3 regions of the Variovorax sp. LjRoot84 genome follow, and region 2 is predicted to be linked to each of the others. Evidence: predicted binding sites of a transcription regulator. Region 2 holds the regulator's gene; each other region holds the start of a gene.
What was found. Region 2 encodes sigma-54, which starts transcription at its own class of promoters, with help from an activator protein. Its sites were predicted from a motif close to TGGCANGNAANCTGCTTT; they were not measured.
Positions count from the first base shown of each region.

Region 1: ACSQ9I_RS05110 (MSMEG_0572/Sll0783 family nitrogen starvation response protein) is a predicted target of sigma-54. The motif match lies at 1,405-1,422, and genes of this name have one in related genera.
Region 3: ACSQ9I_RS29460 (pilin) is a predicted target of sigma-54. The motif match lies at 2,820-2,837, and genes of this name have one in related genera.

Region 1 is NZ_CAXUTE020000001.1:1,017,937-1,024,040, forward strand. Features, by position in the region: gene ACSQ9I_RS05105 (PLP-dependent aminotransferase family protein) at 1-1,130, opposite strand, end outside; gene ACSQ9I_RS05110 (MSMEG_0572/Sll0783 family nitrogen starvation response protein) at 1,477-1,959, shown strand; gene ACSQ9I_RS05115 (Nit6803 family nitrilase) at 1,974-3,029, shown strand; gene ACSQ9I_RS05120 (MSMEG_0568 family radical SAM protein) at 2,992-4,062, shown strand; gene ACSQ9I_RS05125 (MSMEG_0567/Sll0786 family nitrogen starvation N-acetyltransferase) at 4,065-4,625, shown strand; gene ACSQ9I_RS05130 (sll0787 family AIR synthase-like protein) at 4,622-5,623, shown strand; gene ACSQ9I_RS05135 (MSMEG_0565 family glycosyltransferase) at 5,616-6,104, shown strand, end outside.
Region 2 is NZ_CAXUTE020000001.1:5,722,699-5,728,802, reverse strand. Features, by position in the region: gene lptA (lipopolysaccharide transport periplasmic protein LptA) at 1-108, shown strand, start outside; gene lptB (LPS export ABC transporter ATP-binding protein) at 105-881, shown strand; gene ACSQ9I_RS28250 (RNA polymerase factor sigma-54) at 896-2,476, shown strand; gene ACSQ9I_RS28245 (phospholipase D family protein) at 2,479-4,083, shown strand; gene ACSQ9I_RS28240 (hypothetical protein) at 4,096-4,476, opposite strand; gene ACSQ9I_RS28235 (GSU2403 family nucleotidyltransferase fold protein) at 4,671-5,714, shown strand; gene ACSQ9I_RS28230 (YceI family protein) at 5,695-6,104, opposite strand, start outside.
Region 3 is NZ_CAXUTE020000001.1:5,977,339-5,983,442, reverse strand. Features, by position in the region: gene ACSQ9I_RS29480 (Stp1/IreP family PP2C-type Ser/Thr phosphatase) at 1-185, shown strand, start outside; gene ACSQ9I_RS29475 (FHA domain-containing protein) at 215-865, shown strand; gene ACSQ9I_RS29470 (3',5'-cyclic-nucleotide phosphodiesterase) at 1,054-1,860, shown strand; gene ACSQ9I_RS29465 (pilin) at 1,990-2,553, shown strand; gene ACSQ9I_RS29460 (pilin) at 2,890-3,378, shown strand; gene ACSQ9I_RS29455 (tetratricopeptide repeat protein) at 4,057-4,755, shown strand; gene ACSQ9I_RS29450 (PilC/PilY family type IV pilus protein) at 5,310-6,104, opposite strand, start outside.

The sequences.
Region 1 (6,104 bases), 4.7 Mb from region 2:
TGCGCGCCCAGGTGCCGGCTGGCCAGGGCCTGCCGGACGGTGGACTCGGCGCGGATGGCCTGCAGCATGGCGTCGGCCGTGCCGTCTTCCACCCACAGCGTGGTCAGCGCGTTCGTGATGGGCGATGACATCACGGTGGTCGCGCGCATCGCGCCGGCCAGCCGCTGCGACTGCCGCGCGCCGGGGGAGCGCACGTAGGCGCTGCGCAGGCCCGCGCCCAGGGTCTTCGAGAAACCGGTGATGTAGTAGGTCAGTTCCGGCGCCAGGGTGGCGATGGCGGGCGGCACCTGCCGCGGCAGCATCGCGTAGGCGTCGTCCTCGATGATCGGAATGGCGTAGCGCAGCGCGATGTCGGCCAGCGCCTCGCGGCGTGCGCGCGACATGGTGGCCGTGGTCGGGTTGTTGAGGGTGGGGTTGCAGTACAGCGCCTTCGGTCGCAGCGTCTTGCAGGCATGCTCGAAGGACTCGCCCATCGGCCCCTCCTCGTCGAGCGGCAGGGCATGCAGCTGGATGCCGAGCTGGGTCGCGATCGCCTTCACGCCGGGGTAGGTCAGCGCTTCCACGCAGATCAGCTCGCCCGGTCGCGCGAGCTGCGAGAACAGCGCGGTGAGCACGCTGTGGATGCCGGGGCACACGAGGATCTGGTCCAGCCGGCAATCGGGAACGCGGGGCCGGATCCACTGCATGCCGGCTTCGCGGTCGCGCGCCGTGCCGCCGAAGTCCTGATAGCGCAGCAGTTCGTACATGCCGGCTTCGGTCATGACGCGGCCGGCGCTCTCGCTCATTCGTTCCAACAGCGCCGCATCCTGCGGCTCGGGCGGCAGGTTCATCGTCATTTCGGCGCCGCCACCGCCGCGCAGTGGAAGGCTCGGGCTGCCGCCGCGGATGAAGGTGCCGGTGCCCGAGCGCGAATCGATCAGCCCGCGCTTGCGCGCCTCTGCATAGCCGCGTGCAACGGTCGTGTAGTTGAGATGCAGATCGGCCGCCAGGTCGCGCAGCGTGGGCAGCTTGTCGCGCGCGATCAGGCGGCCGGTGCGGATGTCGTCGGCGATCAGGTCGGCCAGCAGCAGGTAGGCCGGCTTGTTGCTGCTCTCCAGGCGCCTTTGCCATTGCTGGGTGGTCTTGCTCATGGGGTGGTTGATCGCATGGGTTGATTGCATGGGCGCAGCACATTCGACGCATGAAGCGTGCCGGGCTTCTCTGGCCCGGATGCATTGATCGCGTGCATGCAGGTCCATTGATCGGGTGCATTGATTGCATGGCGGGTGCCTCAATCGAGTGCAAAAGCGGCCACCTGAACCTCGTCCGGCGGCCCTTTGGCGGGCCTAGGAATTTTTTTTCCGGGCCCCAGGCCGCACCGCTTCTCGTTGATCGCGACTTGATCGCAAACAGGCCGCCGGCCAGTGGCACAGAGCGTGCGAAATCGAAGGGCGCGCAACCCACCGATCAACGTCTTTTCCTCTACCGGAGTACCTCATGCCCAAAGTCCTCAAACCCGCGAACGCCGCCGGCGAACACCTCGTCGACTACGAAGAAAAAGTCTTCGAAGACGTGAAGGCCGAAGCGGGCGAGAAAGCGCTCGTCACCTTCCACACGGTCGCCTTCGAAGGCTCGATCGGCTTCGTCAACCTGCTGCAGGCCACGCGCCTCAAGCGCAAGGGCTTCGAGACTTCCATCCTGCTGTACGGCCCCGGCGTCACGCTGGGCGTGCAGCGCGGCTTTCCGACGCTCGGCGACGAAGCTTTTCCGGGCCACCAGAACTTCAACAAGCAGATCACCAAGTTCATGGAAGAGGGCGGCAAGGTCTACGCCTGCCGCTTCGCGCTGCAGGCGCTGTACGGCCATGGCGAAGGCGCGCTGATCCCGGGCATCACGCCGATCAATCCGCTCGACGTGCTCGACATCATCCTGCTGCATCGCAAGGCCAACGCCTTTATTTTGGACACCTGGACGCTGTGAACCGGGGCGCTGCCATGTCGACACCACGCATCGTCCGGGCCGCTGCGATTCAGATCGCGCCCGATTTCGAGAACCCCGACCGCACAGTCAACAAGGTCTGCGAGGCCATCGACGAAGCCGCGGCCAGAGGCGCGCAGCTCGCGGTCTTCCCCGAGACCTTCGTGCCCTACTACCCGTACTTCTCCTTCGTGCAGCCGCCGGTACAGCAGGGCCCGGCCCATCTGCGGCTGATGGAGCGGGCGGTCGTGGTGCCGGGCCCGGTGACGGACGCGGTGGCCGAACGGGCCAGGGCGCGCGGCGTGGTCGTGGTGCTGGGCGTGAACGAGCGCGACCACGGCAGCCTCTACAACACGCAGCTCGTCTTCGACGCCGACGGCCGCCTTGCGCTCAAGCGCCGCAAGATCACGCCGACTTACCACGAACGCATGATCTGGGGCCAGGGCGACGGCGCCGGGCTCAAGGTGGTCGACACGCGGGTCGGCCGCGTCGGCGCGCTGGCCTGCTGGGAGCACTACAACCCGCTGGCGCGCTACAGCCTGATGGCGCAGCACGAAGAGATCCACTGCGCGCAGTTCCCCGGCTCGCTGGTCGGGCCGATCTTCGCGGAGCAGATGGAGGTCACGATCCGCCATCACGCCCTGGAGTCGGGCTGCTTCGTGGTCAATGCCACGGGCTGGTTGGCCGACGAACAGATCCGCGCCGTCACGCCCGACGAAGGCCTGCAGAAGGCGCTGCGCGGCGGCTGCCACACGGCCATTGTCTCGCCCGAAGGCAAGCACCTGGCGCCGCCGCTCACCGAGGGCGAGGGCATGGTGATCGCCGATCTCGACATGGCCTTGATTGCCAAGCGCAAGCGAATGATGGATTCGGTCGGCCACTACGCGCGGCCCGAGCTCCTTAGCCTGGCGCTGAACGACCGCCCCGCCACGACCACGCAGCCCATGCACGGCACGCCCGCATCGGGCACTTCATCCAACGACACCGGGAGCACCCGCCATGACCACGAGCGAAACCCCATCGAGCCGGCAACTGATGACCGAGCTGCAGTCCTTCGGCTTGCGGCTGGCTGATCCGGGCGCCGGCGCGGCCAGCCGCCGCGGCGGCGCGGGGCCGTCGGACCACAAGGCCGTCACAGTCGACGGCCACACGATCATGGTGCCGGTCCACACCTCGAGCGCGTGGAACTCGCCGTTCACGGCGCAGGCGCCGGATGCGGAAGGCCGCAGCACCCTCACGCGCGGCAGCATCCCGATCGCGCGCATCAGCTTTCCGAAGCAGCCGCGCTTCTATGCCATGCAGACCTTCGACGGCGTGCCGTACTCGCACATCGCGACGCTGCACGGCTCGGACGTGCTGGCCACCACCGTGCTGCAGACCTGCATCCGCTACGAGAGCCGGAAGAAGAGCTGCAAGTTCTGTGCGATCGGCCAGTCGCTCGCGGCGGGACGGACCATCGCGCGCAAGACGCCCGAACAGCTGGCCGAGGTCGCGCGCGCCGCGGTGCTGCTCGATGGCGTCAAGCACATGGTGCTGACCACCGGAACGCCGAACGCCACCGACCGCGGCGCGCAGATCCTCTGCGAGAGCGCCTTCGCGATCAAGGCGGCGGTGGACATTCCGATCCAGGGCCAGTGCGAGCCGCCCGACGACGACCAGTGGTTCCATCGCATGAAGGCCGCGGGCATCGACTCGCTGGGCATGCACCTCGAAGTGGTGACGCCCGAAGTGCGCGAGCGCGTGATGCCTGGCAAGGCCAGCGTGCCGGTCGCGCGCTACATGAGCGCCTTCGAGGCGGCGGTCGGCGTGTTCGGCCGGGGGCAGGTCAGCACCTACATCCTGGCCGGGCTGGGCGACACGCGCGAAGCGATCCTGGAGATCTGCGACCGCCTGCTCGTGCTCGGCGTCTATCCCTTCGTGGTGCCCTTCGTGCCGATCAGCGGGACGCCGCTGGAAGACCATCCTGCGCCCTCGCCGGAGTTCATGAAATCGATCCTGCAATCGCTCGGCCGCAGCTTGGGCGAAGCCAATCTCCGGTCCAGCGACATCAAGGCCGGCTGCGGCAAGTGCGGCGCCTGCTCGTCGCTGTCGGTCTACGAAAGCTGAACATGCCCTGCATCCTCGATGACGTCGTCGAACCGGCCTTGCAGTACGCGCCGGTCGAGTTCCTCGTGCGCGAGGCCGCGCAGGCCTGGGAGCGCGACGAGGCGCATGCCTTGCGCCGCGCCGTCTTCTGCATCGAGCAAGGCATCTTCGCCGGCGACGACCGCGATGCGATCGATGCGCAGGCCCAGCTGCTGGTGGCCATGTCCTGCCTCGGCGGCATGCCCGACCAGGTGGTGGGCACGGTGCGCATCCACGAAGCGGCGCCGGGCCTCTGGTGGGGCTCGCGGCTGGCGGTGCATCCCTCGTTCCGCAGCCAGGGGCACCTGGGCGCGACGCTGATCCGGCTGGCCGTGTCGCGCGCGCATGCGCAGGGCTGCGAGACTTTTCTTGCGCATGTGCAGTCGCAGAACGTGGCGCTCTTCCACAAGCTGCACTGGCGCTCGCTCGGCGAACTGGCCATCCACGGTCGGCCGCACACCGAGATGCAGGCGGAGCTGGATTTCTATCCGCCTTGCCACGATGCCGTGAGCGGTTTCGTGTCGCGTCGCAAGGGCACCGAATGACAAGCCTGGCCGAGATCGTTGCCGAGCTGCGCGCGAGCCGCGGCTTCGCGCACAAGCGCGATATCTCCGATATCGTGTCGGCGCTCGGCCAGGCGCTGCCGGGCGGCGCTGCCGACCTGTCGCAGGTGGTGCCGCTGGGCGACGACTGCGCGGCCATTCCCGACGGCCAGGGCGGCTATCTGCTCTTCGCCATCGAAGGCCTGGTCGAGGACTTCATCGAATGCATGCCCTGGTTCGCGGGCTACTGCGCGGTGATGGTCAACGTGAGCGACATCTACGCGATGGGCGGCCGGCCGACGGCTGTCGTCGATGCGCTCTGGAGCGCCGGCATGGACCCGGCGGACCAGATGCTCAAGGGCATGGCCGAGGCCTCGGCGAAATACGCGGCGCCGATCGTCGGCGGCCACAGCAACAATCGCAGCACGCGCCCGCAATTGGCGGTGGCGATCCTGGGCCGCGCGCGGAAGCTGCTGACCAGCTTCTCCGCGCGCCCCGGCGACCAGCTCGTGATGGCCGTCGATCTGCGCGGCGCCTACGAGGAGCCCTTCCCCTACTGGAACGCATCGACCCGCGCCCCGGCCGCGCGGCTGCGCGGCGATCTGGAGCTGCTGCCGCAGCTGGCGGAAGCGGGCCTTTGCGATGCCGCCAAGGACATCAGCATGGCCGGTGCCGTGGGCACGGCGCTGATGCTGCTCGAATGCTCGCAGGCCGGCGCAGTGATCGACCTGGACGCTATGCCGCGTCCCGCCGGCGTGCCCCTGCTGCGCTGGCTGAGCTCCTTCCCCAGTTACGGCTTCATCCTCAGCGTGCGCCCCGAGAAGCTTGCCGGCGTGCTGGCCCGCTTTGCCGCGCGCGACCTCGCCTGTGCCGTGGTGGGCGACGTCAGCGACACGCGCACGCTGGTGCTCAAGCAGGGCGCCGAGCGCGAACTGTTCTGGGACCTGAACCGCGACGCCTTCATCTGCGAGGCTGCCGATGCGCAGGTGCTCCATGCGTGACGAAGGCCGCACGCAGGCGCCGCTGAAGATCGGCCTGCTCACGCATTCGGTCAACCCGCGCGGCGGCGTGGTGCACACGATCGAGCTCGCCCATGCCCTGCACGCTGCCGGCCACCAGGTCACGGTGATGGCGCCGGCCGCACCGGGCCAGAACTTCTTCCGGCCCGTGCGTTGCGCCACCGAACTGGTGCCGGTCGCCGGCGCGTCGCGCAACATGGTGGAGATGGTCGGCCAGCGCATCGAGGCCTATGTCTCGCACCTCTCGGCCTTGCTGCAGCACACCCGCTTCGACGTGCTTCACTGCCACGACGGCATCGGCGGCAACGCGCTGGCCACCCTGCGCGAACGCGGACTGATCGACGGCTTCGTGCGCACCGTGCACCATCTCGACGATTTCGCTGACGCGCAGCTGATGCGCTGGCAGCAGCGCTCGGTCACCGAAGCCAGCCAGGTGTTCTGCCTGAGCCGTCAGTGGCACGAG
Region 2 (6,104 bases):
GCGCCCGCTGCCGGGTCCGCCAGGCCGGCGGCGCCGGCCGCCTCCGCGCCGGCGTCCGGAACGGGCCTGCGCTCGACCACCACGCTCGGCGGAGAGCAGCGCAAGTGAGCGGCGGCAACGAAGTCCTGGGCAGCCGCCTCGAGGCGCGCGGCCTGCAGAAGAGCTACGGCAGCCGCAAGGTCGTCAAGGACGTCTCGCTCGGCGTGCAAAAGGGCGAGGTGGTCGGCCTGCTGGGGCCCAACGGCGCGGGCAAGACCACCTCCTTCTACATGATCGTCGGGCTGGTTCGGGCGGATGCGGGCGAGATCAGCATCGACGGCGAACCGATCGCGCACATGCCGATCCACCGCCGCGCCCGCATGGGCTTGAGCTACCTGCCGCAGGAAGCGTCGATCTTCCGCAAGCTCACGGTCGAGGAGAACGTGCGCGCCGTGCTCGAGCTGCAGCGCGAACTCGACGACGCGGGCCGGCCGGTGCCGCTGTCGAAGCAGCGCATCGAGGAACGCCTCGGCGAACTGCTGCACGACCTGCGCGTCGACCATCTGCGCGATTCGCCCGCGCTGGCGCTGTCGGGCGGCGAGCGCCGCCGAGTCGAGATCGCGCGGGCGCTGGCCACGCAGCCGCGCTTCATCCTGCTGGACGAGCCCTTCGCGGGCATCGACCCGATCGCGGTGATCGAGATCCAGCGAATCATCAGTTTCCTGAAGGAACGCGGCATCGGCGTGCTCATCACCGACCACAACGTGCGCGAGACGCTGGGCATCTGCGATCACGCCTTCATCATCAGCGACGGGCATGTGCTGGCACAAGGCACGCCTTCGGAGATCGTCGACAACGCCGAGGTACGACGCGTGTACCTGGGCGAGCATTTCCGGATGTAGGGGACCGTACTTCGATGAAGCAAGGGCTCTCGCTTCGCGTTTCCCAGCACCTGGCGCTCACGCCGCAGCTCCAGCAGTCGATCCGGCTGCTGCAGCTCTCCACGCTCGAGTTGAGCCAGGAAGTGGAGCAGATGCTCGACGAGAACCCGTTCCTCGAACGCACGGCCGAAGAGGCGCCGCGCGAGGAGTTCGGTCTCGAGGCGGCCGATGCGCCGGTGCGCGACGAAGACCGCCAGGCCGAGGGCGAGGCTGACTTCGTCCCCGGCTCGGCCGCGGCGCCGGCCGAGGTGGCGGTCGCCGCCAACGGCGATGCCGAAGCGGCTGCGCCCGTCGACAGCGAACCCGACTGGGAGGGCGACGGTACGGTCGACCTCGCGCCCGACGACAGCGAATGGGGCGGCGATGCGCCCGCGCGCGCCAACAACCTCGGCGACGACGAGCGCACCGATGCGACCGAGCTCGCGCGCAGCCAGGAATCGCTGCAGTCCTTCCTGCACCGGCAGGCGCTGTCGCTGCGCCTGAACGAGAACGACTGCGCCGCGCTGCGCTTCCTGATCGAATCGCTCAACGACGACGGCTACCTCGAGGATTCGCTGCCGGCGCTGGCCTCGGGCCTCGCGGGCGACGACAACGACCAGTTCGACGAACTGGTGCATCACTTCCAGGTCGCGCTGGGCCTGCTGCAGAGTTTGGAGCCGGCCGGCGTCGGCGCCCGCAGCCTCGGCGAATGCCTGACCATCCAGCTGCGCCAGCTGGCGAGCGCCAAGGAGAGCGAGGAGGAGGCCCAGGTGCGCAAGACCGCCATCGCGATCTGCAAGCAGCCGATGGAGCTGCTCGCGCGGCGCGACTTCAAGCGCCTGGCCACGCTCACGCGCAGCAACGAGGACGAGGTGCGCGCCGCACTGCAGCTGATCGCCAGGCTCGAGCCCAAGCCGGGGCGCCGCTTCGTCGACGTCGAGCGCAACATCGTCGTGCCCGACGTGATCGTCACGCGCATCGGCCACGGCACCAACGCGAGGTTCCGCGTCATGCTCAATCCCGAGGTCATGCCGCGGCTGCGCGTGCACGACATCTATGCCGGCGCGCTCAAGCAGCACAAGGGCGAGGGCAGCCAGGCGCTGTCGCAGCGGCTGCAGGAAGCGCGCTGGTTCATCAAGAACATCCAGCAACGCTTCGACACCATCCTCAGGGTCTCCAACGCGATCGTCGAGCGGCAGAAGAGCTACTTCGTGCACGGCGAGCTCGCGATGCGGCCGCTGGTGCTGCGCGAGATCGCCGACGAGCTGGGCCTGCACGAATCCACCATCAGCCGCGTGACCACCGCCAAATACATGGCCACGCCCTACGGCACCGTCGAGCTCAAGTACTTCTTCGGCTCGGCGCTCGGCACCGAAACCGGCGGCAACGCCTCCAGCACCGCGGTGCGCGCGCTGATCAAGCAGTTCGTGAGCGCCGAGGACGTGAGGAAGCCGCTGTCCGACAGCCAGGTGTCCGAGATGCTCAAGGAGCAGGGCATCGAGTGCGCGCGCCGCACGGTGGCCAAGTACCGCGAGGCACTGCGCATCGCGCCTGCGAATCTGCGCAAGGCACTCTAGCGATGAGTCGCCGTCCGAGTCCGCTCCCAAGCTGGATTCGCCTCGGCCTGGCCTTGATGGCGGTGCTTCTTCTTTCCAGCGGCTGCGCGATGCTGCCGGCCGAATTCGAGCGCACGCCGTCCAAGGCGATGCCCTTGTCCACCGGAACCGTGCTGGGCCGCATCGCCAAGGCCTCGCAGCCGGATGCGGACTTGAGCGGCTTCCGGCTCATGCCCAGCGGCGACTTCGCGCTCAACACGCGGCTCGAGCTCGCGCGCCGCGCCGAGCGCACGCTCGACGTCCAGTACTACCAGATCGACAACGACGAGACCGGCCGCTACCTGCTGCGCACGCTGCGCGACGCGGCCCAGCGCGGCGTGCGCGTGCGGCTCCTGATGGACGATCTCTACACCGCGGGCGAGGACGAGCTGCTGCTCGCGCTGGCCGCCACGCCCAACCTCGAGCTGCGGCTCTTCAACCCGTTTCCGGCCGGGCGCGGCAGCATGCTCAGGCGCTTCTCGGCCTCGCTCTTCGACTTCAGCCGCGTCAACCGGCGCATGCACAACAAGCTCTTCATCGCCGACGGCGCGATGGCGGTAGCCGGCGGGCGCAACATCGGCAACCCGTACTTCACGCAGACGGCCGGCGCGAACTTCATCGACCTCGACACCTTCGTCGCCGGCGCTCTGATCCCGCGCCTTTCCAGCCTGTTCGACCTGTACTGGAACAGCGAGCACGTGCGGCCGATCGAAACCGTGGTCGCGCCCACGCTCGCGCGGGAGGCACGGCAGCGGCGCTTCGAGGAGCTGACTGCACCGGCCACCACCCCGGCACCGCGTCCGCCGGCGCCCAACGACCTGCTGGGCTACAGCCCGATCGTCGAGAACCTCAACGCCGGCAAGCTCGACCTCATCTGGACCACCGCCGAGGCGTATGCCGATTCGCCCGAGCGCGTGATCGGCAAACAGGTCACTTACGGCGGCGTGCCGCTGCTCGACGTCGACAGCGTGCGCTACAACGTGGTCGAGCAGATGCGGCGCGGGCGTTCCGACGTGACGCTGGTGTCGCCCTACCTGATCCCCGGCAAGGAGGGGCTGGAGGTGCTGCGCGAGATCCGCCGGCGTGGCATGAAGATCAGCGTGGTCACCAACTCGCTGGCCGCCACCGACGAGCCCGTGGTCCACACCGGCTACCGCCGCTACCGGGCCGACATGCTGCGGCTCGGCGCCGAGATCCACGAGCTGAGTTCGGTGCGCACGCGGCGCAGCGTGCGCCTGGGCCTGTTCGGCACGCAGATCGGACGCCTGCACGCCAAGTCGGCCGTGATCGACGGGCGCACGCTCTTCGTCGGCTCGATGAATTTCGACCCGCGCTCGGAAGTGCACAACACCGAGATCGGCCTCTTCATCTTCAGCCGCGAGATGGCGCAGCAGGTGCTGAAGCTGGTCGAGGTGCTCAAGCAGCAGGGCGCCTACAAGGTGCGCTTCGCGCCCGGCACCGAGAAAATGGAATGGGTGAGCGAGGAGGCCGGCGTCGAACAGGTGCTCACCAGCGAGCCCGATGCGGGCTTCTGGGACCACCTGATGCTGGAACTGCTGGCGCCGCTGGCGCCGGAGAGCCTGCTCTAGATCTAGACCTCATCAGTAGCGATAGCGGTCATGACGGTCATGGTGGTCATGGCGGTCATGGCGGTCATGGCGGTCATGGCGGTCATGGCGGTAGTGATGGCGATGACCGTGCCGGTACTCGTCGCGGTATTCATGGCGGTAGAAGTGCCGCGGCGGCGGGCGCTGGTAGTCATACACGGGAGCCGGACGGTAGTGCCGCGGCGGCGGGTCGTAGTAGACCGGCGCCGGGGCATAGTGGACCGGGCTGGCAATGCCGACGGCGACCCCTGGCACATGGATGCCCACCGACACGGCCAGGTCCCTGGCGCTGGCGGACGTGGCGCCCAGCACGGCCGCGGCGGAGAAGGCGCCGGCGGCGATCCACTTGAAGAAACGGGTGTGCGCGATGTTCATGAAGAAACTCCTGAAGGCATGAAGTGCCGTTGGGGTCATTGCACCCGGCCCGCGTAAAGCAGGACCCGCCTGCTCTGTGAAGCTTGTTGCTGAATGTTGCAGCGCGGACGTACAGCGCAGGAGCGGGACTTACCACATAAAATGCATTTTTGTGGGGTAAGGAATCCATGCCTGTCCAGCACGCCCTGTACCGCATGCATGAGCTGGCTTTCCGCACGCAGTACGCCGAGCTCAAGGAACGCACTGCGTCTGCGGGCCGCCTTCTTCAAGGAACGCCCGGGAGCCTTCAGTTGCGCCGGGGGACAGGCTATGCCTACTGGTATCGGGTCTTCTATCCGGCGCCTGGCAAGAAGGCCGAGCAGATCGTCTGCAAAGACGGGGACACCGCGGCACTCGACGAAGTGTCCCGCGAGATCGAGTTCGCCCAATGGACAAGCGCCCAGGTGAGAAATCTCAGGAAGCTCGATTTCCAGGTGGCGGACAAAGGCGTGGCGAGCGTGCTGGTCGAGCTTCACAACGCGGGCATCCTGGGCGCGTGCCTCGCACTGGTCGGAACCTTGGGCTTCATGGCCTGGTTGAACGAACTCGGAGCGATGGCGGTATCGGCCCGCACGCAGGACGTCGACATTGCCGCCCGGCAAAAGCTGAGGCTTGCAGCGCCGGCGTCCTTTCTTGAAGCGATGGAAGCCACCAGGCTTGGTTTTCATCCTGTTCCCGGGATGCCAAGCCAGGCGCCCTCGACTTCCGTGAAGCTCAAGGGCAGGGATGGATTGCGAGTCGACGTTCTGACGCATGGCGAGGAGCTTGGAAAGACCGTTCCCCTGCCGCAGCTGAAATGGCATGCCGAGACCGTGCCCCACTATGACTATCTGCTCGCGGAGCCAAGTCGCGCCGCATCGCTTGCCGGCGGCCATTGCATCCCTTTGACGTTGCCGCAGCCGGAGCGCTTCGTCTGGCACAAGCTCTACGCGAGCGCCGAGCGCAAGGCCAAGCCCGAGAAAGCCGAAAAGGACCTGCTGCAGGCAGCGACCCTGGGAGCCGTCCTGGCCGAGCAGCAAGACGAGCTTCTGTCCGATTCGTTTCGGGATGCGCCAGCCGCACTCAAGGAAGTGGCGAGAACCCGCCTGCCTGCTTTGCGCAGGGCCTTGAGTGGACATCCTCAAGCGCTCGAACAGTTCGAGCTCGCCCTCGGACCGGCAGCGAAGAAGCGATCGCGCCCTAGCTCGGCCGGTCCGTGATGTTGACCGCCTCGACCTGCACCAGGAGCCGCACCTTGTTCTCGAAGCCGAAGTTGATGCCCCAGGTGATGCCCCACTCGCTGCGCTCCACGATGGTCTCGAAGTCGCCGCCGCAGACCTGGCGCTTGATCAGCGGGCTGAGGTAGCAGCCGAACCGGCTGGCCTTGAGCTTGATGGGCCGCGTCTGGCCCATCAGCGTGAGCGTGCCGTCGACTTCAGCGACCTTGTCGCCGTTGAAATCGATCTTGTCGGCCACGAAGCGGCCGGTCGGAAATTCCGCGACGTTGAAGAAGTCCTTGCTCAGCACGTGGCGGTTGAGCAGGTCGACGCCGGTGTTGATGGAGCCGATGTCCATCGTGATGTCGATCTTGCCGTTCTTGCCCGTGGTAT
Region 3 (6,104 bases), 250 kb from region 2:
GTTCGGACGGGCTGAGCGAGATGGTCCCCGACGCGCAGCTTTTCACGCTTTTGTTACAAGATATCGGTCTTTCGGAGAAAGCAACACTTTTGGTTTCAACTGCGAATGACAATGGGGGCAGGGACAACATTTCGGTCGTCCTCGCCCGGGCAGGCTCAGGTGAAGCGCTCGAGGCATCCGGATAGCCCAAAAAAATGAGATCCAGGAGTCGGCCATGCCGAAAATGATCGTTTCGATCGACGGTGTCGTCATCAAGGAGGTGACGCTCGCCAAGGACCGCACCACGCTGGGACGGCGGCCGTACAACGACATCGTGATCGACAATCTGGCGATCAGCGGTGAACACGCCGTGCTGCACATGATCGGCGGCGACGTCTACCTGGAAGATCTCAACAGCACCAACGGCACCTACATCAACGGGCGTGCCGTCAAGAAGCAGGCGCTCGAGCACAACGACGTTGTCGAGGTCGGCAAGTACAAGATCCGCTACCTGGTGGCCAGCGGCGCCTCCGAAGGGGCCGGGCCCGCGCCGCACATCGCGCCAGCACCATCAGGCCCGATTCCCCTCAGTTCCGCACCCACGGTGCACCAGCCCTTCGGCGGCGGCACCGGCGTGGCCGTCATGCGCGTTCTGTCGGGCAGCGGCGCCGGGCGCGAACTCTCCCTGCAGAAGGTCGTCACCACGATCGGCAAACCCGGCGTGGCCGTCGCCGCCGTCACGCGGCGTCTGCACGGCTACGTTGTGGCACCCATCGACGGCGGCACCGAGCTCAACGGCGAACCGCTCGGCAACGAGGCCGTCGCCCTGCAGGACGGCGACGTGCTCGAACTCGGCGGCACGCGGATGCAGTTCGTCGCCGGCTGAGCGCCGCTGACGCGCCGAGGCTTTGGTACGGGCCAGAGGCTTGACCCCACTGCCGGCTGTAGATGCCAAAAAATTCCTTTACCAGCTGTACGCGCAGCGTTTAGCCTCAATGGCGTTGCAGCCCAAAGACCAGAACTGGGATGGTGCAACCCGGTTCGAAACCAAATAGAAAACAAAAGGCCTCGCATATGCAGGTGCGCGTGTTGGGTTGCTCGGGCGCCATCGCCAAGGACTGCCGCACGACGTCATTCCTGGTCGACAGCGACCTGCTGGTCGACGCCGGCACCGGCGTCGGCGACCTGAGCCTGGACGAAATGGCCGCCATCGACGATGTGGTGCTCACCCATTCGCACCTCGACCACATCGCCGCGCTGCCCCTGATGATCGACGCCGTGGCCAGCCGCCGCAGCAAGGCGCTGCGCGTGCATGCCCTGCGGGCCACCATCGAGGCGCTGCGCGCCCATGTGTTCAACAACGTCATCTGGCCCGATTTCGCGAGCATCCCCAGTCGCGAGGCGCCGTTTGTGAGCTTTCATGACATCGTGGTCGGGCAGGAGCTCGAGCTGGGAACCCGGGCGCTCAAGAACATCGAGGTGTTGCCGGCCGTGCATACCGTGCCGGCCTGTGGCTATGCGGTGCGTTGCGCGAAGGGCGGCGCCAACTGGGTTTTCAGCGGGGACACGGAACGCAATCCGGCCTTCTGGCAGCGGGTGAACCAGCTTGATGTGGGAATGCTGGTGATCGAGACGGCGTTCAGCAATCGAGAGCAAGCGTTGGCGCAGCGCAGCTTGCATTTGTCGCCTGGCACTTTGGCCGACGAACTGGCGCATATCGCGCCCGGCAAGAACTACCCGATCTACATCACCCACACCAAGCCGGCCGAGACCGAAGAGATCATGAGCCAGATCGACTTGCTGGCCGCTGGCTCGCAGATGCAGGGCACGAAGGGGTGGGACATTCGGTGGCTGGAGGCGGCGGGGGTCCTGCAGGTCTGACCACTGTGGGTGGCTGACTGACAAAATTTGTCATCCCGCGTGTGGCATATGCAACAGGTTGTGTCACCTATTGTAACTCCAGCGTGAACAAATGCACACCAAGGTTTGCTTCAGAGGCGAGCAGCCGGGATGGCACAGATGCTGCGGAGGTTGAACGCACCGGGGGCCTTCCTCGGGCCCTTCAACCAACTGGAGTTTCTTGAAATGAACCGTCGTTCCATCGCACGCAACGTGCAAAAGGGTTTCACCCTTATCGAGTTGATGATCGTTGTAGCGATCATCGGCATCTTGGCCGCAATCGCGCTGCCGCAATATCAAACCTACATCGCCAAGTCGCAAGTGTCGCGTGCAATGGGCGAAGCTGGCGCCATCAAGACCGCAGTTGAGGCGTGCATTTTGGATGGAAAGACTGCCGTTGGCTTGGCCGCTGGTGAATGCGACCCCCAAGCCTCGGGTTCGACCATCTTGACTGGCGCAACCCAAGGCGCCGCCATTCCGGCAAACACCGGTGTGCCGCAAGTGCTCAATCCGATGACCTCGACGACCACGATCATTGCCACGTTCGGCAATGGCGCGGCTGCAGATCTCAAGACGGCCGGCACCGACACGCTGACCTGGACGCGCACCGCGGCAGGTTCGTGGGGATGCACGACCACCGTGGCTATCAAGTACCGTCCGGCCGGCTGCCAATAATTTTTGCAGGCCTATGAAGCCGCCTTCGGGCGGCTTTTTCATTTGGGCAGTTGAAGGCTGTAGTGAACTCAGCGGCCTGTTGCGCTTAGCAATGGCCCGGCCGAAAGAATCGCGACAAGCAAGCTGGCGAGATGCGAACGCGCGCGTGACACCTTTTGTCACAATTGGACAATTTGGCGCGGCTGACCTTGCCAACATGTGTCAGGCGTCAGGGGTAGATCTGCAACTATTTCACGGTTTCAGATGAGCTATGGGTAAATTGCGGTTGGCACGCATGCTGCAGAGAGATAGCAGCCCGGGCGAATCCCGGCTTGCTAAATCAACCAGGAGTTATGAATGAACCGTCGTTCCATCGCACGCAACGTGCAAAAGGGTTTCACCCTTATCGAGTTGATGATCGTTGTAGCGATCATCGGCATCTTGGCCGCAATCGCGCTGCCGCAATATCAAACCTACATCGCCAAGTCGCAAGTGTCGCGTGCAATGGGCGAAGCTGGCGCCATCAAGACCGCAGTTGAGGCGTGCATTTTGGATGGAAAGACTGCCGTTGGCTTGGCCGCTGGTGAATGCGACCCCCAAGCCTCGGGTTCGACCATCTTGACTGGCGCAACCCAAGGCGCCGCCATTCCGGCAAACACCGGTGTGCCGCAAGTGCTCAATCCGATGACCTCGACGACCACGATCATTGCCACGTTCGGCAATGGCGCGGCTGCAGATCTCAAGACGGCCGGCACCGACACGCTGACCTGGACGCGCACCGCGGCAGGTTCGTGGGGATGCACGACCACCGTGCCTGCCAAGTACCGTCCGCGCGGCTGCCAATAATTCTTGCAGGCCTATGAAGCCGCCTTCGGGCGGCTTTTTCATTTGGGCAGTCGAGGGCCAATCGAAACTTCCTAGCTCCGCGAGGGGCTCAACGGCCCGCATAAGGCGCTCGTGACGATCTTGGCAGACGCGATACTCCTGAATAGTCGCGAGCGAGGCACAGGTGAGGATCGCGGTGGTGCCGTAGCCGGGCGTGTTCTCGCAGTCTTATGCGCGCACCGGCAGTGATTTTCAAAGTACAACGCCGAAGAGAAGCGCAGTCATGCGGGCTGAAGCTGCTCTGACCTCACCTCGGCCGCCAGTCTCCGCTACATGTTGTTGCAAATCCCGTGCAACAATGCCCTGCGTCATCACTTCGGCAACAGGCAATCGATGCGCGCACTGGCTCTCTTCACTCTGGCTTTCACGATTCCGGCAGCCGCCTTGGCAGAGCGCGGGCGATCTGGCCTACAAGCGCTGCGATGAGGCCGAGGGCTCCGTCGACCAGATCGCAATTTGCACTGATTCCCTGAAAGAGCAGAGCCTCACCGTGCGCACGCGTGCGCGCATCCATGCGATACGTGGCAACGCCTATCGCAACGGCGGGGATCTTCAGACAGCGATGTCCGAGTACAACGAGTCGCTCCGCATCGACCCGAAGTATCCCTTCGCTACAACAACCGCGGCGCTCTGTGGAACATGGTCGGCGAGCCGCGCAAGGCCCTGGCGGAGTTCGACAAGGCCATTGGTCTCGATCCAAAGAATGCCGCGTTCTTCAGCAATCGCGGCGCAACCTGGAACAAGCTGGGCGACGACAGCAAAGCCTTTTCGGACATCAACGAAGCCATCCGGCTCGGGCCGCCGAGGTCGGACGCCTACCAGACTCGGGCAATCATCTGGGCGGACCGGGGTGACTACGAGCGCGCCATCGCCGACAACGATGAGGCGATCCGGATCAACCCGAAGAATCATCAGGCCTTCAACAACCGCGGCACCGTTTGGCTGGAGCGGCAGGACGCGGCCAAGGCGATGGCCGACTTCGACGCAGCCATCAGGATCTGGCCGGGGTTTCCGATGGCATTGATGAACCGAGGGAACGAATGGAACCGGATCGGCAAATACGACCGCGCGATCGTCGATTTCGATCTCGCGCTGCGGCAGGTGCCGGATTTTGCCGCCGCCTTAGGCGGGCGGGCGAATGCGTGGGAGAAGAAGGGCGATCTGGATAAGGCGCTTGCCGACTACGACGAAGTGATTCGCCTGCGCCCGATCTACGCCGGGGCGTACGTGGGCCGCGCCGAAGTGTGGCGCCGCAAAGGCAACAGCGAGCGGGCGCCGGCGGACTTGGCCGCGGCCTATACGCCTGATCCGAAGCTTAGGCCGGCGCAACCAAAATAGCGCGGTCCATGCGCGCTTCACGCGAGAACTTGTTCCGCATCGAGGAAGCCAACTTGCGTTGATTTTCAAAGTACAAGTTCTCGAACTTCCTTGATTTGCGTTTCTTCATCGCTCTCTGCCGGACGGCAGCGAAGCAGTCGCAGGCCAACTACGGCGAGGCTATCCGCTTAGAACCTGGCCGTTCGGTGGACTATCAGACGAGAGCGCTCGCCCGGGAGCAAAAGGCAATCCGCGCCCGTTTATCACCTTTGTGCATGCAGCGATCCATTCTTCCGAAGCAGCACGCGATGTGACGCATACCTTAGCGATCTCAGAGGCATCAAGCGCCGCCTGCACGCTGGACCGGGGCGCGGCTCGTCACGGAATCCGGCCAAGCTCCCATGACAAGCTCGTCACCAGCGAATCGTCGGCCGTGACGCATCGAGTTTTCGCCAATGATGCTGCGCCTGATGTCATTAGCAATCATCAGCCCGATGCGCACGAATCGGAAGAGGGCCGCGCGTGCGCATCGAACGCATGATTGGCAAATGATGATTTTTGAGAATCAGATCGCTTCAGTCCACCGCCGGTATTTCCCGCCAGTTGAGCAACCGCAGCGAGCTCCCGCCGCCCAGATTGACCGGCGGCACGTGCTGCTTGCCCTCCACGTCACCGGCAACGAGACGGACTGTTCCGTTGTCGCTGATGAACTTGAGATCGGTGATCGCATGCGTGTAGCCGGCATAGGGCGTATCCCCTGGTACCAGAGCCGTCACGCCCGTGCCGAAGTTGACGGCGTAGACGCGGCTTTGGCCCGACGGGCTGCAGGCATTGCCCGTGGTCAATAGCGTTGCGAAGGCAACGACGCCATTGAAGGATGTCGCGCTCGTGATCGAGCGCCATCCGATGTTCGATGTCGAGCCGAGTTCGATAAACCAGCCCTGCGCGGTTCCGAAGTTGATGGCGGTTTGACCCGTCAGTTCGGCGTCGCTGAGTCCTTCGAGGTTCGACCGTGTCAGCGGGTAGGTCCCGCCACTGCCGAAGAGGGCGGACGTGCCGTCGATGATCGCGTAGAAGGTCTGCGCGGCCGAGGAGTTGATGTCGACCGTGTCGAGCAGCTGTCCGGTTCCAAGCATCACATAGCGCTTTTTGGTCTTCGGATCGACTTCGACCAGGGGAGCGGTCGTAATGGGCTGCGCATTGCCGTTCGCATCGGCCAGGGTCGCCAGCTTCAAAGGGGCAGGGTACGGCGCGGTGCTGCCGCGTGCGGCGGTCACATCGAAGCGCCAGAGCTGGCCGTTGAGATCTCCCGCATAGATGGCGTCGGCCGTGCCGTCGGTGTAGTCGCTGATGTAGGCGGTCATCTGCGT